DNA from 2 places in the Streptomyces sp. NPDC032161 genome. Region 2 is predicted to be linked to the other one. Evidence: riboswitches for the same ligand, from Rfam matches in the RefSeq annotation. Region 2 holds a riboswitch; the other holds the start of a gene.
The links. A riboswitch is a leader RNA that binds a small molecule or an ion and turns the genes downstream of it on or off. The one in region 2 is predicted to bind glycine.
Positions count from the first base shown of each region.

Region 1: it holds a riboswitch for glycine, as region 2 does, so the genes downstream of both, gcvT (glycine cleavage system aminomethyltransferase GcvT) here and gcvP (aminomethyl-transferring glycine dehydrogenase) in region 2, are expected to answer to the same signal.

Region 1 is NZ_JBEZVN010000001.1:285,621-297,103, reverse strand. Features, by position in the region: gene AB0E67_RS01240 (L-serine ammonia-lyase) at 1-223, opposite strand, end outside; gene glyA (serine hydroxymethyltransferase) at 402-1,661, opposite strand; gene gcvH (glycine cleavage system protein GcvH) at 1,681-2,058, opposite strand; gene gcvT (glycine cleavage system aminomethyltransferase GcvT) at 2,193-3,308, opposite strand; glycine riboswitch at 3,453-3,550, opposite strand; gene AB0E67_RS01220 (AAA family ATPase) at 3,705-4,394, shown strand; gene AB0E67_RS01215 (enhanced serine sensitivity protein SseB) at 4,659-5,429, shown strand; gene AB0E67_RS01210 (enhanced serine sensitivity protein SseB C-terminal domain-containing protein) at 5,687-6,460, shown strand; gene AB0E67_RS01205 (ABC transporter permease) at 6,909-7,913, shown strand; gene AB0E67_RS01200 (ABC transporter substrate-binding protein) at 8,009-9,781, shown strand; gene AB0E67_RS01195 (ABC transporter permease) at 9,949-10,950, shown strand; gene AB0E67_RS01190 (ABC transporter ATP-binding protein) at 10,947-11,483, shown strand, end outside.
Region 2 is NZ_JBEZVN010000026.1:8,017-19,499, reverse strand. Features, by position in the region: gene AB0E67_RS28380 (SRPBCC family protein) at 1-331, shown strand, start outside; gene AB0E67_RS28375 (PhzF family phenazine biosynthesis protein) at 569-1,387, shown strand; gene AB0E67_RS28370 (CPBP family intramembrane glutamic endopeptidase) at 1,377-2,156, opposite strand; gene AB0E67_RS28365 (glutamate-cysteine ligase family protein) at 2,452-3,957, opposite strand; gene AB0E67_RS28360 (hypothetical protein) at 4,442-5,035, shown strand; gene AB0E67_RS28355 (DUF5999 family protein) at 5,468-5,674, shown strand; gene gcvP (aminomethyl-transferring glycine dehydrogenase) at 5,762-8,647, opposite strand; glycine riboswitch at 8,842-8,937, opposite strand; gene AB0E67_RS28345 (PRC-barrel domain-containing protein) at 9,051-9,419, shown strand; gene AB0E67_RS28340 (DNA polymerase IV) at 9,344-10,801, opposite strand; gene AB0E67_RS28335 (MerR family transcriptional regulator) at 10,860-11,477, opposite strand.

The DNA of each region.
Region 1 (11,483 bases), on a different contig from region 2:
ACTCGCCCTCCAGGCCGAGCAGGACGGCCTTGGGGGTGCCGTGGCCGTGGCCGGTCGCGCCGAGCGAGCCGTACAGCTCCGCGCGTACCGAGGCGGTGTGGGCGATCAGCCCCTCGTTCTTCAGCCGGCGCGCGAACATACGGGCGGCGCGCATCGGGCCGACCGTATGGGAGCTGGACGGGCCGATGCCGATCGAGAACAGGTCGAAGACCGAGATGGCCACGGATACTCCTCAGGGTTGGTAGACGCCGTTGTCTGCCGGGTGATGCGTACGGGCCGGTCGGCCCGGAGAGCAGGGGACAAGGGATGGGGCACCGCGCACACTGTCCCAGTGTGCGCGGTGCCCCGCCCGAGAGCCGCGGACCGTGTTCCGGACTGTTCCGGTACGGCCCGAGCCCGGCCTACGACAGGCCGGGGTACAGCGGGAACTTCTCGGCCAGCGCGACGACACGGGCCTTCAGGGCGTCGGCGTCGTACGACGGCTTCAGCGCGGCGGCGATGATCTCCGCCACCTCGGTGAAGTCCTCGGCGCCGAAACCGCGGGTGGCCAGGGCGGGCGTGCCGATCCGCAGCCCCGAGGTGACCATCGGCGGCCGCGGGTCGTTCGGGACGGCGTTCCGGTTGACGGTGATGCCGATCTCGTGCAGCCGGTCCTCGGCCTGCTGGCCGTCCAGCTCGGAGTCGCGCAGGTCGACGAGGACCAGGTGGACGTCCGTGCCGCCGGACAGCACGGAGACACCGGCCTCGGTGACGTCCGGCTGGACCAGGCGTTCGGCGAGGATGCGGGCACCCTCCAGCGTGCGCTGCTGGCGCTCCTTGAACTCCTCGGTCGCCGCGACCTTGAACGAGACCGCCTTGGCCGCGATCACGTGCTCCAGCGGACCGCCCTGCTGACCCGGGAAGACCGCCGAGTTGATCTTCTTGGCCAGCTCCTGCGTCGACAGGATGACGCCGCCGCGCGGACCGCCGAGGGTCTTGTGCGTGGTGGTCGTGACGACATGGGCGTGCGGCACCGGGTTGGGGTGCAGGCCCGCCGCCACCAGCCCGGCGAAGTGCGCCATGTCGACCATCAGGTACGCGCCGACCTCGTCCGCGATCCGGCGGAAGGCGGGGAAGTCCAGCTGACGGGGGTAGGCGGACCAGCCGGCGACGATCAGTTTCGGCTTGGCCTCCTTGGCCAGGCGCTCGACCTCGGCCATGTCCACGAGGCCGTCTTCGCCCACGTGGTACGGGACCACGTTGTAGAGCTTGCCGGAGAAGTTGATCTTCATGCCGTGGGTCAGGTGACCGCCGTGGGCCAGGTTCAGACCCATGATCGTGTCGCCCGGCTTCAGCAGCGCGAACATCGCGGCGGCGTTGGCCTGCGCTCCCGAGTGCGGCTGGACGTTCGCGGCCTCGGCGCCGAACAGGGCCTTGATCCGGTCGATGGCGATCTGCTCGACGACGTCGACGTGCTCGCAGCCGCCGTAGTAGCGGCGGCCCGGGTAGCCCTCGGCGTACTTGTTGGTGAGGACGGAGCCCTGGGCCTCCATCACCGCGACCGGAGCGAAGTTCTCCGACGCGATCATCTCGAGGGTGGACTGCTGGCGGCGGAGCTCGGCGTCGACGGCGGCGGCGACGTCCGGGTCCAGCTCGTGGAGGGAGGAGTTGAGAAGCGACATCAAGTGGTCCCTTGGGGTCTCAGTTGCCGGAGAACTCGGTGTACTCGTCGGCGGAGAGCAGGTCCTTCGGCTCCTCCGCGACACGTACCTTGAACAGCCAGCCGCCTTCGAAGGGAGCGGAGTTCACCAGCGAGGGGTCGTCCACGACGTCCTGGTTCGCGGCGGTGACCTCGCCGGTCACCGGCGAGTAGAGGTCGCTCACCGACTTGGTCGACTCCAGCTCGCCGCAGGTCTCGCCCGCGGTCACCGTGTCGCCGACCGCGGGGAGCTGTGCGTAGACGACGTCACCGAGCGCGTTGGCGGCGAACTCGGTGATGCCGACCGTGGCGACACCGTCCTCGGCGGTCGACAGCCACTCGTGCTCCTTGCTGTAACGCAGCTGCTGGGGGTTGCTCATGACCTGAATTCTCCTGTACGCGGGGGAGTGCTGATGAACGGTGGTCTTACGGTATGAGACGCGATTGCGTCACTTTCGGGGCACTCGGGTGCCGGACGCGGCGCCGGCACCTCTTCCGGAGCCCCGGCCGGGCGTCACTTCCGGCGCTTGTAGAACGGCAGCGCCACGACCTCGTACGGCTCGTGGTTGCCCCGGATGTCCACCCCGACGCCCTCGGTGCCGGGCGTGGCGTACGCGGCGTCCACGTACGCGATGGCGATCGGCTTGCCGAGGGTGGGCGACGGGGCGCCCGAGGTCACCTCGCCGACGACCTCGCCGCCGACGACCACGGAGTAGCCGGCGCGCGGCACCCGGCGGCCCGCGGCGACCAGCCCGACGAGCTTGCGGGGCGGGGCGGTCTCGGCGCGCCCGGCGGCGGCCTCCAGGGCCTCGCGGCCGACGAAGTCGCCCTCCTTCTCGAACTTCACGACCCGGCCGAGACCGGCGTCGAACGGGGTCAGCGCGGTGGTCAGCTCATGGCCGTAGAGCGGCATGCCCGCCTCCAGGCGCAGCGTGTCGCGGCAGGAGAGCCCGCAGGGGACCAGGCCGTGCGGGGCACCCGCCTCGGTGAGGGCCTTCCACAGCCCCTCGGCGTGCTCGGGCGCGACGAACAGCTCGAAGCCGTCCTCGCCGGTGTAGCCGGTACGGGCGATCAGCGCGGGGACACCGGCGACCGTGCCCGGAAGCCCGGCGTAGTACTTCAGGCCGTCCAGGTCGGCGTCGGTGACCGAGGAAAGGATGGCGACGGAGGCGGGCCCCTGGACGGCGAGCAGCGCGTACGCGTCGCGGTCGTCGCGCACCTCGGTGTCGAAGCCCCCGGCCCGGGCGGTGAGCGCGTCCAGCACGATCTGGGCGTTGCCCGCGTTGGCGACGACCATGTACTCGGCCTCGCCGAGCCGGTAGACGATCAGGTCGTCGAGGATGCCGCCGTCCTCGGCGCAGATCATCGTGTAGCGGGCGCGGCCGACGGCGACGGTGCCGATGTTGCCGACCAGCGCGAAGTTCAGGAAGTCCGCGGCCTCGGGGCCGGTGACGGTGATCTCGCCCATGTGCGACAGGTCGAAGAGACCGGCCGCGGTACGGACCGCGTTGTGCTCGTCGCGCTCGCTGGCGTAGCGCAGCGGCATGTCCCAGCCCGCGAAGTCGGTCATGGTCGCGCCCAGCGAACGGTGCAGGGCATCGAGGGCTGTATGGCGGGGTGCGGTGGTCATGGTGTGGCTCCCGGGGCATGACGGCGAGGACGATCCCTCCCCATCTGTCATCGGAACCTGAGAGGTTCGCCGAAAGCCCCCGAAGGGTCCGGTTCGGCTTGCACCTTGGGTGGAGCCGCCGGGCGGCCCGCTTTTCAGATCTGCCTCATCCACGCGGTACGGGGCCTGAGAGATTCAAGGGAGGAACTTGCTCCTTCGGCGCCCGGCCCATGCAACGACCGGAACTCTCCCGCGCGGATTCAAACGGCCTTTATGCAGTTGGCCGGGCCATCATCGCACGCATCGCGCCGGAGTGGGGCCCCGGTCCCCGGGGCAGTTCAACGGCGTGGACGGTTGTGCCGCATTACCACTTCTTTACACTTCGGCCATGGGTGGACATCCGACAGGGGGAGGGCGATGACGTTACGGCGGTACGCGACGACCGCGGGGGCCGCGCACGGCGCGATGCCCGCACAGGCCGGAGCCCCGGCCGGGGAGGCGCTCGGCCGTCCCGCACCGGTCGTGCGCGACCTGCGGCGGCGCGGCGGGCACGCCCCGCGCGGCCTGCGCTTCGCGGCGGGCGACGTGGTGGTGGTCTCCGGGCTGCCCGGCAGCGGCAAATCCACCCTCATCCGGCGGACGGCCACGGTCCGCACCATCGATTCGCAGGACACCCGGGACCGCTGGGCGGGGATGATGCCGCGCCTGCTCCCGTACGCCCTCTACCGCCCCCTCGTCCGCCTCGCCCACTACGCGGGGCTGCGGCGGGCGCTGCGCTCCGGCGAGTCCGCCGTCGTGCACGACTGCGGAACGCAGGCCTGGGTACGCCGCTGGCTGGCCCGTGACGCGCGGCGCCGGGGCCACGACCTCCACCTGCTCCTGCTCGACGTCACGCCGCGGACCGCGCGGGAGGGGCAGCGGGAACGCGGCCGGGGCGTCTCCGGGTACGCGTTCGCCCGGCACCGCAGGGCGGTCGGCCGGCTGCTCCGGGACACCGAGCTGGGACTGCTGCTGCCCGGCTGCGCCTCGGCCGTGCTCCTGGACCGGGAGGCGGCGGGGCTGCTGGACCGCATCACGTTCACGGGGGCGCGGCCCGGGCCCGGGTAGCCGATCACGTTCACCGGGTGCGGCTCGGGGCCGGGCGGCCGCCGGGACGGGCAGCGACGACCGGGGCGGGGAGTGGCAGGGGGCGGGCTCGCCCCGCCCGCGACTCCGCCCGCCGCGTGGTCGTCGCTCGCCGACGCCGCGCCGCTCCCTCCGCCCTCGCGGTCGAGGCCGTACGAGGAAGCTCCCTGATCCACCCCGCTCGCCCCCAGGTCGTAACCTTCTGCCGGAAGGCTCGGGCAGGAGCTCGGGAAAGAAGGGGAAGCAGTGGACATTCCGGCGCAGGTCCAGTCCCATCCGCAGAGCGGATGGCCGGCCAACGAGCTCGAAGAGGTGCTGATGGCCTCGGTGGGAGCGGCGGAGGCCGGCGGGCGCCTCGTCGAGGTGCTCGGGCGCAGCCACGTATGGGTGCCGCTCCCCAACGGCGGCGGCCCCGACTCCCCGGACCTCGACCTGCCGACGCTGGAGATCGACGGAGCGGCGTTCGTCCCCGTCTTCAGCTCCGAACAGCAGTTCCTCGGCTGTGTCGGCGACCGGATGTCCTACACCGTCGCCCCCGCCGTCGAATTCGCCCGCGGCCTGCCCCCGCAGCTCGGCATGGCCGTGAACCCCGGCGGCGCGGTCGGGATGCCACTGCCGCCGCCCGCCGTGGCCGAGCTCTGCCGCACCGGACGCACCCCGCTGGACGGACCGGCCACCGGAGGCCGGGTCCGCCTGTACGAACCGGACTGGCAGGAGGAACCCGTCGACTTCCTCTCCGCCGCCGCCGGGGAGTTCGAGGAGAGCGGCGTCGTGCTCACCGCCCGCCGCACACTGGCCAGCATCGAGGGCGACGACCCCGTCCTCTTCATCGGTGTGGAGTTCGCCGCCTGGGACGAGGCCGCGCGCGATGCCCCGATGGCCGCGCTGGGCCGCGCGCTCGGCCGCGTGGCGGTGCCCTGGCCGGTCAACCTGGTCCTGCTCGACGTGGCGCAGGACCCGGTCGGGGACTGGATGCGGGAGCGGATCCGTCCGTTCTACCAGCGCGCGCAGCGGTAGGCCGGGTCGTCGAGCCGCCGCCCGCCGTGCGACGCCCGGCTCGCACCCACGCGGGGCGGCGAACGCCAGTGCGAGGCGCGCGGTGGGCGGACCGCCTGCCGCGCACCCCGCGGACCGCCCTCCGGGTCCGAGGCGTCAAGTCGGTGTCAGGAGCGGCACCTAAGCTGGTTTCATGGCGGGTGTCACGGCATCATGCCGCGCCCGTGTGCCCCGGGAGCGGCGGGCCGGCACAGTGGATCGAAGAGGGGCGGGACCAGGTGAGTGCGTCAGGCACCGCGGCGGCCGGGCAGGTCGAGCACATGCTGCGCCAAGTGACGCCCGGGCGCTACGACGCGTACGAGGCACTGCTCCAGGCCCTCGCGCACGACCGGATCTGGATGCTTCTCTGGAACGGCCGGGCGGGTTCGCCCGACGCCCAGTACGGAAACATGGAGATCGACGGTCTCGGCTACGCCCCCTGTGTGACCTCCGCCCAGGAGCTCTCGGCCAGCGGCTGGACCCGGGCCCATGAAGTGGTCACCGGCCTCGACATCGCCCGCGCCCTGTTCCCCGACCGCTGGGGCATCTGGCTCAACCCGCACGCCCCGGGCGGCGGCGTCGGCATCCCCTGGCTGGACCTGCGCCGGATCGCCACCGGCCTCGACCGGATGCCCGCCGGTCCGCTCCGGCTCACCGAGCCGGCCATCGAGATCCCGCAGTTCTACGCCCTGCTCGCGCAGAACGCCCACCGCACCCCCGCGATCCGCTCGCTGCGCCGCGCCTGGGTGCAGCCCGCGCTCGGCACGGCGTACCTCGCCATCGGCCTCGACCTGTACGACACGAGCCGGCCCTCCGTCGACGCGGTGCGCGCGATGATGCGGCAGTCTCTCGCCGCGGTCCCGGAGGGGCTGCCCGTCTCCACCGTCGCGATGTCCGACGAGTACGACCCGGTCGCGATGTGGCTGCGCGTCAACTCCCGCCCGTTCTACGACCGTGAGGCCCACGCCCCGGCGCCCGGCTACGGCTACCCGCCGGGCGCGGGCGCGTACTGACACCGTTTCCCGCGGGCGCGTGCGCCGTGGCGCGTGAGTGCGCGCAAGCCGTCCCGCGCCGTGCGACGCGTCCACCCCTCCCTGGCATCCGGCGCACGGTCGTTCGACCAGAGATGTCCGGAACATGCCGCACATGCCCTTCATGTCGCACATCTCCGTTCAGGAACCGTCTGGTGGCGAAAGCGAAGAGTATGCGAGTCATCGCCACGTTGAACATCAACTGACCTGTGTTCGACGGGCGTTCACGTGCGTCCGAATAACGGATCGCGTCGGCCCGCATCACGGTTAGGCATCCATTCGCCTGTCGGTATGGCTACCGCGCGCGGCTGCGATGAAGACTCCCGCAGCAAGGGCGTCTTGCCGCCTCCGCGTACGACTTGACTGATCCGTGCCGCCACAGCGGCCAGTTCGGCCCGGCCACCGCCGGTTGAGAGGGGTCCTTGCCACGATGACGGCACCACTGCACGAGCCGACCACGGAGACGGATCCGAACGCGACCGGTGGGCCCGCGGCCGGCTCCGGGGCCAAGAAGGTCGAGGGACGCTCCCTCAAGCAGATCGCCTGGAGCCGCCTCAAGCAGGACAAGGTCGCTCTGACGGGTGGCATCGTTGTCCTCCTCCTGATCGCGGTGGCGGTCTTCGCGCCGCTGATCGTCTCCCTGCTGGGGCACCCGCCGAACGACTTCCACCAGGACAAGCTCGACCCGCTGACCAACCTGCCCACCGGCTCCCTCGGCGGCATCAGCAGCGACTTCCTCTTCGGGGTCGAGCCCAACAAGGGACGGGACGTCTTCAGCCGGATCGTCTACGGCGCCCGTATCTCGCTGCTCGTGGCGTTCCTGGCGGCCCTGGTCGCCGTGGCCCTCGGCACGCTCTTCGGCATCGTCGCCGGCTACTTCGGCGGCTGGATCGACGCCGTGATCAGCCGGGTGATGGACGTGCTGCTCTCCTTCCCGCAGCTGCTCTTCATCATCTCCCTGGTCTCGGTCCTCCCCGACGACCTGCTCGGTCTCACCGGCAGCGGGGTGCGCATCGCCGTACTCGTCGCCGTCATCGGCTTCTTCGGCTGGCCGTACGTGGGACGCATCGTCCGCGGACAGACGCTCTCGCTGCGCGAACGCGAGTACGTGGAGGCCGCGCGGAGCCTCGGCGGCGGGCGCGGGCACATCCTCTTCCGTGAACTGCTGCCGAACCTGGTGGCGCCGATCACCGTCTACGCGACGCTCATGATCCCCACCAACATCCTCACCGAAGCGGCCCTCAGCTTCCTCGGTGCCGGCGTCCGCCCGCCCACGGCCTCCTGGGGCGGCATGCTGCGCGACGCCCTGGAGACGTACGAGCACGACCCGATGTTCATGGTCTTTCCCGGCGTGACGATCTTCATCACCGTACTGGCCTTCAACCTCTTCGGGGACGGGCTGCGCGACGCCCTGGACCCCAAGGGGACCCGATGACCCACGACTTGCCCCTGCCGCACCGTCAGGTGGCTTCTCCCATGGTTCTCCGGCATGCAACGGCCTGGGACCGCGATCTCGGAGGTTGCGAGAAAATGTCCACGGTTTCCACGAAGCGACGGCTCACCGCTGGTGCGGCCCTCGTGGTCGCGGCGCTGATGACCACCACGGCGTGCGGCGGCGGCGACGGCGACAGCGACGGTGGCAGCGCGAAGGGCGCGGGCTTCAACGCGGCGTTCAACAAGGTCGCCAACCCGTCCACCAAAAAGGGCGGAACGCTGAAGATGGTCGGCAAGCAGGACCTGGACTCGGCCGACCCGCAGCGTGCCTACTACGGCATGGCCTGGGACTTCATGCGCTTCTACACCCGCCAGCTGGTCACGTACGACACCAAGCCGGGTGTCGCCTCGACCACGCTGGTCGGTGACCTCGCCACCGGCCCCGCCGAGATCACGGACGGCGGCAAGACCTACACGTACAAGCTGCGTGAGGGTGTGACCTGGGAGGACGGCTCCAAGCTGACGTCCAAGGACGTCAAGTACGGCATCGAGCGCATCTGGGCGACGGACACCATCACCGGTGGTCCGCAGTACCTGAAGCAGGCGCTGGACCCGAAGGGCGAGTACAAGGGCCCGTACAAGGACTCGTCGCCGGACAAGCTCGGCCTGAAGGCGATCGAGACGCCCGACGACAACACCATCATCTTCAAACTGCCCAAGCCCAACGGCGACTTCGAGCAGTTCCTGGCCATGCCGTCCGGCACGCCCGTGAAGGCGTCCCAGGACACCAAGGCCAAGTACACCCAGCGCCCGTTCTCCTCCGGCCCGTACAAGTTCGAGTCGTACAAGCCGAACAAGAGCATCGTGCTCGTCCGCAACGACAAGTGGCAGAAGTCGTCGGACCCGGTGCGCGCCGCGCTCCCCGACAAGATCACCGTGACGATCTCCGCCAACCTGGAGGAGAACGACAAGAAGCTGATGGACGGCGACTACGACGTCGACCTCAACGGCACCGGCATGACCCAGTCCGGCCGCGTCACCGCCATCCAGAAGCACAAGGACAGCGTCGACAACATGCAGACGTCGTTCGTCCGCTACGTCGCCCTGGTCCACACCGCGAAGCCGCTCGACGACGTCCACTGCCGCAAGGCCGTCTTCTACGCCACGGACTTCGCCGCCCTCCAGCAGGTCCGCGGCGGCGAGATCGCCGGTGGCGCGATCGCCAACAGCGCCCTCCCGGCGTCCATCAAGGGTCACAGCGACTACGACCCGTACGGCGTCCTCGCCCGCAAGGGCAAGCCGGACCTGGCCAAGGCCAAGGACGAGCTGAAGCAGTGCGGCCAGCCGAACGGCTTCTCCACCAAGCTCACCGCCCGCAACAACAACCCGGGCGAGGTCGACACCGCCGAGGCGCTCCAGGCGCAGCTCGGCAAGGTCGGCATCAAGGTCGCGGTCGACCCGATCAACGGTGCCGAGGCGGCCAGCATCAGCGGTTCGCCGTCGGTGGTGAAGCAGCGCGGCTACGGCATGACCATGAGCGGCTGGGGCCCGGACTTCCCGTCCGGCCAGGGCTTCGGCCAGCCGCTGTGGGACAGCCGCTTCCTCTCGGAGACCGGCAACTACAACGAGTCGCAGCTGAAGGACCCGCAGGTCGACAAGCTCTTCGACCAGGCGATCGCGGAGACCGACGCGGACAAGGCCGGTGAGATCTACGGCCAGATCGACAAGCGGATCCTCGACCAGGCCGACTGGATGCCCTTCATCTACGAGAAGAACATCACCTGGCGCGGCAACCGACTGACGAACGTCTACATGTCCGACGCCTACAACGGCCGTTACGACTACGTCTCGCTCGGCGTCGTCAAGTAGTCGCTGCCGGCAGCGGCAACAGCAGCCGCTGCCGGCAACAGCAACAGCGGCCGACCCCGTCGGCCGCCCCACCGCCGCCGAAACCCGCCAGTCCGAAGGGCAGGTGATGGCCGGGGCGGTGGCCGGGAACCCCACGAGGGATCCCGGCCACCGCCGGGCCGCGCACAGTGCTTGCTTATCTCATCCGGCGCCTGTTCGCCGTAGTCATCATGGTGCTCGTCGTACTGCTCGCGACCTTCACCATCTTCTTCATGCTGCCCAAGTGGGCGGGTCAGGACGTCGCAGTCCTCTTCGCCGGCAAGGCCACCGGTGCCGAGCAGCTCGCGGGCATCCGGATCAAACTGGGGCTCGACGAGCCCCTCCTCGTCCAGTTCTGGGACTTCGTCAAGGGCATCCCGATGGGGCGCGACTACGCGAACGGTGACGACGTCACCCACTGCGCCGCCCCCTGCTTCGGGTACTCCTTCCGCACCGAGGTACCGGTCTGGAACACCCTCAAGGACGCGCTGCCCGTCACCGGCGCGCTCGCCGCGGGCGCCTGCGTGCTGTGGCTCCTCGGCGGCGTCGCCACCGGTGTCGTGTCCGCGCTCAAGCGCGGCACCATCTGGGACCGGGCCGCGATGACCACCGCCCTCGGCGGCGTCTCCCTGCCGATCTTCTTCACCGGCATGGTCGCGATGGGCCTCTTCGTGCACAACCTCGGGTGGGTGCACATCGCCGACAACCTCTCCACGGACGACGGCATCGGCGTCTGGTTCCAGACCCTGATCCTGCCGTGGATCGTGCTCGCGTTCCTGAACGCCGCGATGTACGCCCGGCTCACCCGGGCCACCATGCTCGACGTGCTGGGCGAGGACTACATCCGCACCGCCCGCGCCAAGGGCCTGGGCGAGGGCACCGTGATCACCCGGCACGCCCTGCGTTCCGCGATGACGCCGATCCTCACCGTCTTCGGCCTCGACATCGGCGTGCTCCTCGGCGGAGCGGTCCTCACCGAGTCCACGTTCAACCTGCCCGGTCTGGGTCTCGCGGCCGTCCAGGCCATCAGTGACAAGGACCTGCCCGTTATCCTCGGCGTCACCCTGTTCGCGGCGCTCGCCATCGCCGTCGCCAACCTCGTCGTCGACATTCTGTACGCCGTCATCGACCCGCGAGTGAGGCTGGGATGACCGAACTGCACAAGAGCGGTGCCGCGCTGGGCGAACCCGTCGCGGACTCGCCCGCCCCCACCGCTTTCCTGGACGTGCGCGACCTGAAGGTGCACTTCCCGACCGACGACGGTCTCGTCAAGTCCGTGGACGGGCTCAGCTTCACGCTGGAGAAGGGCAAGACCCTCGGCATCGTGGGCGAGTCCGGCTCCGGCAAGTCCGTCACCTCGCTCGGGATCATGGGGCTGCACACCGCCGGCCAGTACGGCAAGCGCAAGGCCCGCCTCTCGGGCGAGATCTGGCTGGACGGCAAGGAACTGCTGTCCGCCGACCCCGACGAGGTCCGCAGGCTGCGCGGCCGCGACATGGCCATGATTTTCCAGGACCCGCTGTCGGCGCTGCACCCGTACTACACGATCGGCAAGCAGATCGTGGAGGCGTACCGGGTCCACCACGACGTGGACAAGAAGACCGCCCGCAGGCGCGCGATCGAGATGCTCGACCGGGTCGGCATCCCGCAGCCCGACAAGCGCGTGGACAGCTACCCGCACGAG
Region 2 (11,483 bases):
CACGAGCTTCCCGAAGGGCGGCCCGGCCACGCTCGAACTCGCGGCCACGTACGAGGAGAACATGAAGCTCATGGGCTTCCCGGCCGAGGTGACGTGGACCGTGACGGAACTGGAGTCCGCGCGTCTGCTCGCCACCCGGGGCAAGGGACCGATGGGGGTCGACCTGGCCATGCGCTACTCCCTGGCGCCCGACGTAGAGGCGACCACCGTCCGTATCGACGGAGAGTTCACCGGGGCCGCGGTCTCCCTGATGGCGGGCAGGCTCAAGGATTCGGCGACCGCGGCGCTCGTCGAGTCGCTGCGCAAACTGGACGGGCTGGTCACCGCCTGACGGCGGCGCCCCGCACGGGAACGCCGCCCGGACGGGCTCGCGACATCCCGCGCGGCCCTTCGCGCACCGGCCCCGCCCCGACAGGGGGCGATCGCCGGACGTCCGGACTCCCCCGACCGACGCCACCCGCCAAGGCGTCCGGCGTACGGCCCGGCGCCGCCCACGGCCGGGCCTGTCGGGCCATCAGGCGCGGATTGGCCTTGGCCGACGGCCGCCCGTCTCGCGTACGTTCACGCCATGAGGATCCGAATCGTCGACGCCTTCACCGACCGCCCCTTCACCGGAAACCCCGCCGCAGTCGTGCTGCTGGACGCGGATGCCGCACCCGACGCCACGTGGTTCCAGCGCATCGCCATGGAGATGAACCTCTCCGAGACCGCGTTCGCCCGCCCGGCGGCACCGGGCGGCCCGGCCGGCTGGGAGCTGCGCTGGTTCACCCCGACCACCGAGGTCGACATGTGCGGGCACGCCACCCTCGCCACCGCCCACGTCCTGCGCACCACCGGAACGGCGAGCGGAACCGTGCGCTTCGCCGCCCGGTGCGGCATCCTCACCACGACCACCCACCCGGACGGCGCGATCACGCTCGACTTCCCCACCGCCCCGCTCACCCCCACGGCCGCCCCCGCCGGGCTGGCCGCCGCGCTCGGCGCGGAGCCGGTCCGTGTCCACGACACCGGAGCGCACGTCGGCGACCTGCTCGTCGAGCTCGCCGACGAGGCCTCGGTGCGGGCACTGGCCCCGGACCTCGTGGCGCTGGCCGGACTCTCCCGGCGGGGTGTCATCGCCACGGCCGCCGCCGAGGACCCCTCGCGCGGCTACGACTTCGTCTCCCGCGGCTTCTTCCCCAACGTCGGAATCGACGAGGACCCGGTCACCGGCAGCGCCCACACCGCGCTGGCCCCCTTCTGGTCGGCCCGGTTCGGCCGCGACGAGCTGACCGGACTGCAGGCCTCCGCCCGCACCGGCCTGGTCCGCACCTCGTTGCGCGGCGACCGCACCCTGCTGACCGGCAAGGCGGTGACCGTCGTCGACGGCGAACTGCTCACGCCGTAGGCAACCACCCCACCTTGCCCGCCAGCAGCGCGTACCCGACGAACGCCCCGATGTCGAGCAGCGCGTGCGCGGCCACCAGCGGACCGACCCGCCCCCAGCGCCGGTACAGCAGCACGAAGACCACGCCCATCACCACATTGCCGATGAACCCGCCGATCCCCTGATAGAGGTGGTACGAACCGCGCAGCACCGAACTCGCCGTCAGGGCCGCCGTCGGCGACCATCCCAACTGACCGAGTCTGCGCAGCAGGTAGCCGACGACGATCACTTCCTCCAGCACGGAGTTCTGGAGTGCCGACAGGATGAGGACCGGGAACTTCCACCACACGTCGGGCAACGACTCCGGGACGACGGTGAGGTTGAATCCGGTGGCACGCGCCACCAGGTAGAAGGCGAGCCCGGCGCTTCCGATGCCCGCCGCGACCGCCGTACCGCGACCCAGGTCCTGCCAGGGCCTCGTACGGTCGAAGCCGACGGCACGCAGCCCGGCACCCTCCCTGACCAGCAGATGGGCGACGAGTGCGACGGGTACCAGGGCCGTGGCGATACCGAAGAGCTGCCAGGCCAGATCCAGCCAGGGGCGTCCCGGGGCGTACGAGCCATTGAGTGTCGCGGCCTGCTCCTTCAAGCCCCCTGGTTTCGTCAGGGAACCGACAAAGCTGATCAGGGCAGACACCCCGCTGGCCCCCAGTGAGAGAGCCAGTACCAGCACCGTCTCGGTCCGCGCGGTCCGCCGTGACAGCTCTTCTCGGGGAAAAGAACTGGCCATGTACCCCGTCTCCACCTGTACACCTGCCTCGAGTTGTGCATTCACGCCCCGTACCCCTGCCGGTCGCGCCAGGGTCTCGAATGCGAGTACGAAGATCATGCGCGACAGATCGGGGGGACGGCCATCTTCGGCGATGGTCCCCCTCCTCCCTCTTCATCCTCAAGGAGGGGCACCACCGACATGGGACGTCACAGCTTGCCCGACGACTCCGCGGCCGACGGACGCGGGGAGGCCCCGCCGCGTCGTCGAGGTCGGCCGTGCCCGCACGGACGCGGGTCGGCGCCGAAGGGCGGAGTCACGTCGCGGAAACGCCGGTGGGCCAGCTGTGCACGGGCTCGCCGCCGCGCATCAGTTCCGCGTATCTGCGGGTGGTGGCGGCCAGTGCCGCATGCCGTCCCAGTCCCGCCTCCCGTGCCCGGTGGTACGTGTCCGTCTGCCAGGACGCCCCGTTCATCCGCCGTCTGCAGCGCCCCTCGATGACTCCGAGATAGTGGTCGCGGTCGGCGGGCGCGATGTTCCAGGCGTCGAGTCCCTCCGCGGCCAGCGGCAGCAGTTCGTCCCGGACGAGTTCGACGGCCGGGATCCGGGTCAGCCCGCCCGACCGACCGGGACGGGGCCAGATCAGCTCCGCGTCGATGCCGTGGCGGCAGGCGGTCTCGAAGTTCTCCTCCGCCGCCGCGAACGGCAGCCGGGTCCACACCGGACGGGGCTCCTCGGCGAGGGCCCGCACGAGCCCGTAGTACAGCGCGGCGTTGGCGATCACATCGGTGATGGTGGGGCCGGCGGGCAGGACCCGGTTCTCCACCCGCAGATGGGGCACGCCGTCGGCCACCCCGTACACGGGCCGGTTCCACCGGTAGACCGTCCCGTTGTGCAGCACGAGTTCCTGAAGCGCCGGCACCCCGCCCGCGTCCAGCACCGCCAGCGGGTCCTCCTCGTCGCAGATCGGCAGCAGCGGGGGGTAGTAACGCAGGTTCTCCCGGAAGAGCTCGTACGCAGAGGCCACCCACCGTTCGCCGAACCAGGTCCGGGGCCGCACCCCCTGGTTGCGGAGTTCGGGCGGTCTGGTGTCCGTGGCCTGCTGGAAGAGCGGCGGCCGCGACTCGCGCCACAGCTCCCTGCCGAAAAGGAAGGGGGAGTTGGCGCCGATGGCGATCTGCACTCCGGCGACGGCCTGGGCCGCGTTCCACACGGCGGCGAAGCGGGTCGGGGTCACCTGCAGATGCAACTGGACCGAGGTGCAGGCCGCCTCCGGGGTGATCGAGGACGCTGTGGAGAGCAGATGTTCCACGCCCTGGATATCGAGCGAGAAATCCTCGCCCCGCGCGGCCACGATTTGATCGTTCAGCAGTGTGTAGCGGTCCGCATCCGAGAGGTTGGACGCCACGAGATCCGCACGCCCGAGCGTGGGCAGAATTCCGATCATCATGATCCCGGCATCGACCTCGCCCGCCTTCCGGTGAGCATATCCGAGGCCGGTCCTGAGCTCTTCGGCGAGCTGATCGAAAACGCGCCCCTGCAGGGGATGCGGGACTATGTTCACTTCCAGATTGAACAGCCCCAGTTCCGTCTGGAAATCCTGGCTCGCTATGCGCTGGAGCACCTCTCCGTTCATCATCCTCGGCATGCCGTCGGCGCCGGCCAGGTTCAGCTCGATCTCCATGCCCATGAGATTACGGGGGCGGTCGAACCTTTGCTCCGCCAGTAGCCTCTCCAAACCCTCCAGACACTGGTGGAGCTTCCTCCGGTACGTCTGCCGATCGGACAGGTCAAAGGTGCCCGCCACGACCTTCTCCCCCATCGAAGTGTCCCTCCCTCAATTGGGCAGCCCGCGGCCCAGGCCACTCATGTCACGGTCGATAATGCCCAGGCCGATGATCCACAACGCCCTCCCGGAGGCCGCGCACCCAGTAACCTGAGAGCTACGGCCGGAGGCACATTCCCTCGGCATGACGGAGCGTGCGGTTTGCGTTCTCGAAGCACGCTGATAGAACAACTCGTTTCAGCCGTCCCCACTCGGAGAAAAACTCCTGGCAGCGACTGAGCCGTTGACGGCAAATCAACAGAAAATACCGCATAATAAAGTCTCGATGCCGCCTTGTCGGCAATACCCTCGGCGGCTAGGGAAAACACTGTGTGAACACCTGTCGTATAAACTTTGCTGACGAGGCAGAGAGTTGACGCACCGGTCCGGTCACCGGCAGCCCCTCTGGCCCCGTACGCCGACAGCGACGTCTGCACCCGCCCACGCATCAACGTGTCTCCGAAGTGAGAGGCGACCCACTATGCCGCTGCATGTACCCCCGGCCCCCGCGCCCGCTCTGCGCAGCGTTCTCGCGGCACTCGGTTCACCCACCGCAGTCCGTGAGGCCCGCACGCCCGCGCTCCGGTCCGCCCAGGGACCGCTGAGCCCCGAACTCCCGCTCCCCGTCCATGTGCTGGACCGGATCGGGCCCGCCGGGGTCGCCCCGGCCACCCGGCTCGCCGGGTGGCGGTTCCTGATCCGCGACTCGGGACGGGCCGTCGCCGCGGCGGACACCATGCTCACGCCGGACGGCTGGGCCTTCTCGCACTTCTTCGAGGGCCCGTACGTCCCGGCGACCGAACTCGCCCTGCGCCAGGCCGAGACGGTGACACCGCACTACCAGCCGCGGTTGCTGTCAGTCCCGGCGCTCTACATGCTGGCGCTGTGGCTGCACGCCGACCCCGAGACCGATGCCTCCGGCGGCTCGCTCGCCCCAGCCGACCTCCTGGTACCGCTGGCACCCGCGCCGCCGGGCATCGCGGCGCACCGCGCCCACCGGGTCGCCGACCTGCTCAGCCTGATGACCCGCCGGATCACCCCGGGCCCGGGCCCGCTGCTCGGATCACCCGCCTGACGACGAACGCTCCGTCGCCACGCCCCCTGTGCCCCGTCGCCGTGTCCCCCGGCGACGGGGCACGGTGCCCTCCGGCCCAGACTTCGTACGCCCCAGGGCTCGCTCGGACAGCACGTCACGGGCGCGCGGCCTGCGGAACACGGGACCCATGGACTCCCCGAATACGCGAGGCGCGGAGTGGGGCGCGCGTTCCGCCCGTCCGGACTAGCCCGGTCCGACCACCCCGAACCACCCGAAAGGACAGTGCAATTGTGGTGAACCGTCCGGCCGGGTGACGCGTCATCGGAGTAGACGGAAGTGCTGCCGCGAAATCCCTGCGGAATGGCGCCCGTGGAGCAACACTGGGACCGGACCTATCGATACGGGGGAGCGGCCATGAACACTTCGTCAAGCCGCAGGACATTCACCACGACGCAGCGAAAGAACCCATCCATGTGCCAGCACCAGCCGCCCTGCCCCACCGCCGACTCACCCGACCGGGAAGCAGCCCGCCTCGTGGCGCATCACCCGGAGCAGGGCTGGAGCCTGCTGTGCAACGGCGTCCTGCTCTTCGAGGACACCGGTGAGCTGCTCCCGGACGGGCAGATCATCGCCCCTCATCGGCCGCCGACGGCCGACCGGGTGATGCGGGCCGCCTGAGAGCGGCAGCTACGAACGGGGGCCGGCCCGGAAAGATCTCCGCACCGGCCCCGACGCGTGTCCGTGACGTGCCCGGACGCGGGTGCGTCAGTTGTCGTACTCGTCCAGCGGCGGGCAGGAGCAGACGAGGTTGCGGTCGCCGAATGCACCGTCGATCCTGCGCACCGGCGGCCAGTACTTGTCGGCGGCCATGACACCCGCCGGGAAGACGGCCTCCTCACGGCTGTAGCCGTGCTTCCACTCGCCGCCCAGCGCCGCGGCGGTGTGCGGTGCGTTGCGCAGCGGGCTGTCGTCCACGCTCCACTCCCCCGAGGCCACCTTCTCGATCTCGCCGCGAATGGCGATCATCGTGTCGCAGAAGCGGTCGAGTTCCGCGAGGTTCTCGCTCTCGGTCGGCTCGATCATCAGCGTTCCGGCGACCGGGAACGACATGGTCGGCGCGTGGAAGCCGTAGTCGATCAACCGCTTGGCGACGTCGTCGACGCTGACGCCGGTGGCCTTGGTGAGCGGCCGGAGGTCCACGATGCACTCGTGGGCGACCAGGCCCGCCGGGCCGCTGTAGAGGATCGGGAAGTGCGGTTCGAGCCGCTTGGCGATGTAGTTGGCGGCGAGCACGGCGACCTGCGTCGCGTGCTTCAACCCCTCCCCGCCCATCAGGCGGACGTACGCCCAGGAGATGGGCAGGATGCCGGCCGAGCCCCACGGCGCGGCCGAGACCGGTCCGACCCCGGTCGCGGGGCCCGCGGCGGGCTGCAGCGGGTGGTTGGGCAGGAACGGCGCGAGGTGCGCGCGCACGCCGACCGGGCCGACACCGGGGCCGCCGCCGCCGTGCGGGATGCAGAAGGTCTTGTGCAGGTTCAGGTGCGAGACGTCACCGCCGAACCGGCCCGGCTTCGCGAGGCCGACCAGGGCGTTGAGGTTGGCACCGTCCACGTACACCTGGCCACCGGCGTCGTGCACCTCGGCGCAGATGTCCGCGACATGCTCCTCGAACACACCGTGCGTCGACGGGTAGGTGATCATGAGCACGGCGAGCTCGTCGCGGTGCTTCTCGATCTTGGCGCGCAGGTCCTCGACGTCGACCTCGCCGTCGTCGGCGGTCTTCACCACGACGACCTTCATGCCGGCCATCACCGCGCTGGCGGCGTTGGTGCCGTGCGCGGAGGACGGGATGAGACAGACGGTCCGCTGCTCGTCGCCGTTGGCCCGGTGGTAGGCGCGCACGGCCAGCAGGCCCGCGAACTCGCCCTGTGAGCCGGCGTTCGGCTGGATGGACACCTTGTCGTACCCGGTGACCTCGGCGAGGCGCTCCTCCAGCTCACGGATGAGGGTGAGGAAGCCCTGCGCCTGCTCGGCCGGGGCGAAGGGGTGCAGCGCACCGAACTCGGGCCAGGTGATCGGCTCCATCTCGGTGGTCGCGTTCAGCTTCATGGTGCAGGAGCCGAGCGGGATCATGCCACGGTCCAGGGCGTAGTCCCGGTCGGCGAGCCCGCGCAGGTAGCGCAGCATGGCCGTCTCGGAACGGTGCTGGTGGAAGACCGGGTGGGTGAGGAACTCGTCGGCGCGCAGCAGGTTCTCGGGCAGCGCGTCGGCGGCTTCGGCGTCCAGCGCGTCGATGTCGCCCTCGGCGCCGAAGGCGGCCCAGACGGCGGCGATCTGCGTACGCGTGGTGGTCTCGTCGCAGGCCACGGAGACCAGGTCGGCGTCGACGAGCCGCAGGTTCACCCCGCGCTCGCGGGCGGCGGCCACGATGTCGGCGGCCCCGCCCGGGACTCGCACGGTGAGAGTGTCGAAGTAGCTCTCGGTCACGATCTCGGCACCGGCGGCGCGCAGGCCTGCGGCGAGGATCGTCGCGTAGCGGTGGGTGCGCCGGGCGATCAGCCGCAGCCCGTCGGGGCCGTGGTAGACGGCGTACATCCCGGCCATCACGGCGAGCAGCACCTGGGCGGTGCAGATGTTGCTGGTGGCCTTCTCGCGGCGGATGTGCTGCTCGCGGGTCTGCAGGGCCAGCCGGTACGCCTTGTTGCCGTCCGCGTCGACGGAGACGCCGACGAGGCGCCCGGGCAGGCTGCGGGCGAACTTCTCGCGCACGGCCATGTAGCCGGCGTGCGGTCCGCCGAATCCCATCGGGACACCGAAGCGCTGCGTGGTGCCGACGGCGATGTCGGCGCCCAGCTCGCCCGGCGAGGTGAGCAGCGTGAGGGCCAGCAGGTCGGCGGCGACGGTGACGATCGCACCGAGTTCACGGGCCTGCTCGATGACGCGCCGGGGGTCCCGCACCGCGCCGGAGGCGCCCGGGTACTGCACCAGGACGCCGAAGACGCCCCGCTCGGCGAGCTCAGCGGGGATGCCGTCGGTGAGATCGGCGACGACGACCTCCACACCGGTCGGTTCGGCGCGGGTCTCGACGACCGCGATGGTCTGCGGCAGGGCGTCGGCGTCGACCAGGAAGACGCCTTCCTTGACCTTGCCGACCCGTCGCGAGAGCGCCATCGCCTCGGCGGCCGCCGTGCCCTCGTCGAGCAGGGAGGCGCCGGAGGTGGGCAGCCCGGTGAGGTCGGCGACCATGGTCTGGAAGTTGAGCAGCGCCTCCAGCCGGCCCTGCGAGATCTCCGGCTGGTACGGCGTGTAGGCCGTGTACCAGGCGGGGTTCTCCATGACGTTGCGGAGGATCACCGGCGGGGTGAAGGTGCCGTGGTAACCGAGCCCGATCATCGGGGCCAGCACCTGATTGCGGTCGGCCAGGGAGCGCAGCTCGGCCAGGACCTCGGCCTCGGTGCGGGCGCCCGGCAGGGCGAGCGCCTCGGCGCTCTTGATGACATCGGGCACCGCGGCCGCGGTCAGCTCGTCCAGCGATCCGTAACCGACCTGGGCGAGCATCTTCGACTGCGCCTCGGCATCGGGACCGATGTGGCGCTGTTCGAACGGAATGCCCTGCTCCAGCTGGGAGAGCGGAGTGCGACGGGGGGTCATGGTGGAGGCCTCCTGGTCTGTCACGACCTGCGAAGGGGCACCGCGGCGCGGGTGCCCGAACGGCCTCCCCCTCTGTCATCTCGACCTGAGAGCTTCACCGGCACACCTGCGGCACACCGGCTTTCACCGTCGGTGAGGAAGGGAACCGAACCGGCACTCGGCCGCACGGGACCCGCCCTGCTTTCCAGAGTGACCTCGTCCGTGCGGTACGGGGGCCTGAGAGATTCCGGGGAGGATTTGCTCCTTCGGCGCCTTCGGATCGGCTCCGGAGGCTCTCCCGCACGGGGTCAGCGGCCGCCACCAGCCTACCAGCGGGGTTCGTGACGGAGCCCTCGAGTGGCCAACCCCCCGATTGTGCCTTTCTGTAGTGCTTGTGGAGTAGCCGCGACCAGTGGGAGGGATCGTGCAGACCGACATCGATCCGCGCAGCCTGATCGGCCGCAAGGCGTTCGACCGCAAGGGCACCAAGATCGGAACCGTGGACGAGGTGTACCTCGACGACGCGACCGGCGTACCCGAGTGGGCGGCCGTGCGCACCGGACTCTTCAGCCGGGACGCGTTCGTCCCGCTGGAACCCAGCGAATTCGTGGAGGACACCCTCCGCGTCCCCTTCGACCGCGCCCTGATCAGGGAAGCGCCCGACTTCGGTGTCGGCCGCCACCTCTCGCCGGAACAGGAGCTCCAGCTCTACCGGCACTACGGCCTCGACTCCTCGCCCGGGGGGACCGCCCCGGACAGGGACTTCGGCAGGCTGGCCGGCCAGGAGGAGTAGTCCACCGGATCGCGCACCAGTGGCATCGGCTCGGTCGGCCGCAGCTCCGGGTCGTCGGTCCGGAACGTGCGCACCCGGCCGGGCGCCGACCAGGGTTCCTCGAACCGGACCGTCACCCGGCCGAGACCGCTGCCCTGCACCCAGCCGTGACCGTATGTGTCGTGGTGGACGTCGTGGCCCGCGGGCCAGCCCCTGGCCGCGAGCCGTTCGGCGGTCACCGGCACCTCCTCGGACGCGTCGGCCGCCACGCGGTCCGGCTCCCGCCCCTCGTCGGCGTCCGTCTCGGCCGTGGCCCCGGCGGCCCGATCACCGGCGGCCTGGGCGAACAGGTCCTCCTGGGTGTAGTCGGCGAGGCCCGTGACCCCCACCCCCAGGAGCCGCACGCCCCCGGTGGTGTCGACGGCCTCCAAGAGCCGCGCGGCGGCCTCCCGGACCACCGCGGGATCGTCCGTGGGCCCCCGCAGCGTCTCGGACCTCGTGAGCGTGGAGAAGTCGTAGCGCCGCACCTTCAGCACCACCGTGCGCCCGGACCGCCCCGCCTCGCGCAGCCGCCGGACGCACCGGTCGGCCAGCCGCTCCACCTCCGTCCTGACCCGCACCCGGTCGTGCAGGTCCGTGTCGAAGGTGTCCTCGACCGACACCGACTTCGCGTCGCGTTCGGCGACGACGGGCCGGTCGTCGTGCCCGAGGGCCATGCGGTACAAGGAGCCGCCGTGCGCCTTGCCGAGCAGCCGTACGAGCTCCGCCTCCCCCGCCTCGGCCAGGTCGTCGACCGTCGTCATCCCGGCCCGACGCAGATGATCGGCCGTCGCGGGCCCGACGCCGGGCAGGATCCGCACGGACTTGGGCGCGAGCAGCGCCCGTTCCGTCCCCGGCTCGATGAGCCGCAGACCGTTCGGTTTCGCCTCCTCCGACGCGATCTTGGCCAACATCTTGGAACCCGCGAGCCCGACCGAGCCGGTGAGCCCGGTGACGGCCTCGATGACCGCGCGCAGCTCCTTGCCGACCGCCAGCGCGGAGGCCGTGTCCTCGGCTGCCCCGCCGGCTTCCAGGTCGACGAACGCCTCGTCCAGGCTGAGCGGCTCCACCAGCGGGGAGAGCCGCCCCAGCAACTCCATCACCTGGTCGCTGACCGCCCGGTACAGATGGAAGCGCGGCACCAGATAGGCCGCGTTGGGCGCCAGGCGCCGCGCCTGCGCCATGGGCATCGCCGAGTGCACCCCGAAGCGCCGGGCCTCGTACGAAGCGGTGGCGACGACTCCGCGCGGCCCCAGACCACCCACCACGACCGGTTTGCCGCGCAGGCTGGGCTTCGCCGCCTGCTCCGCGGAGGCGTAGAAGGCATCCATGTCGAGATGCAGGATGGTGGGCGCGGCTCTCACATCTTCCGATGCTGCCCCATGGCACTGACAATCGCCGTGCCCCGGTTCCCCGGCGCGGTCATCCGGCGCGGTTGCGCCGCCGTGCCAGTTCGTCCGTGGGGTTGTTCCCGATCAGCGTCTCGCCGGTGTCCACCCGCTCGCCGTGCAGCTGCGACAGGGCGGCGTCGACGTCGTGCCACACCACGCCCACGGCGATCCCGAAGACCCCCTGGCCCCCCTGGAGCAGGTCGACGACCTGGTCGGGCGAGGAGCATTCGTAGACAGTCGCCCCGTCGCTCATCAGCGTCATCCGCTCCAGGTCCTGGAATCCCCGGGCCCGCAGGTGCTGCACCGTGGTGCGGATGTTCTGGAGGGCGACGCCCGTGTCCAGGAAGCGCTTGACGATCTTCAGCAGGACGACGTCCCGGAAGCTGTAGAGCCGCTGCGTGCCCGATCCGTACGCGGGGCGCACGCTCGGCTCGACCAGGCCCGTGCGCGCCCAGTAGTCGAGCTGCCGATAGGTGATCCCCGCGGCCGCGCAGGCCGTCGGCCCCCTGTAGCCGATGTCGTCGGCCGATGTCACTCCGCCCCCCGCCACCACAGTCGGTTTCACCGATTGCCCGATGGTGCGGCCGGCCGTACTCCCCTGCTGCGGATACGGCCCACCGACTGCCGTACCGTCGCCGCTGCTTCTCACGCCGAC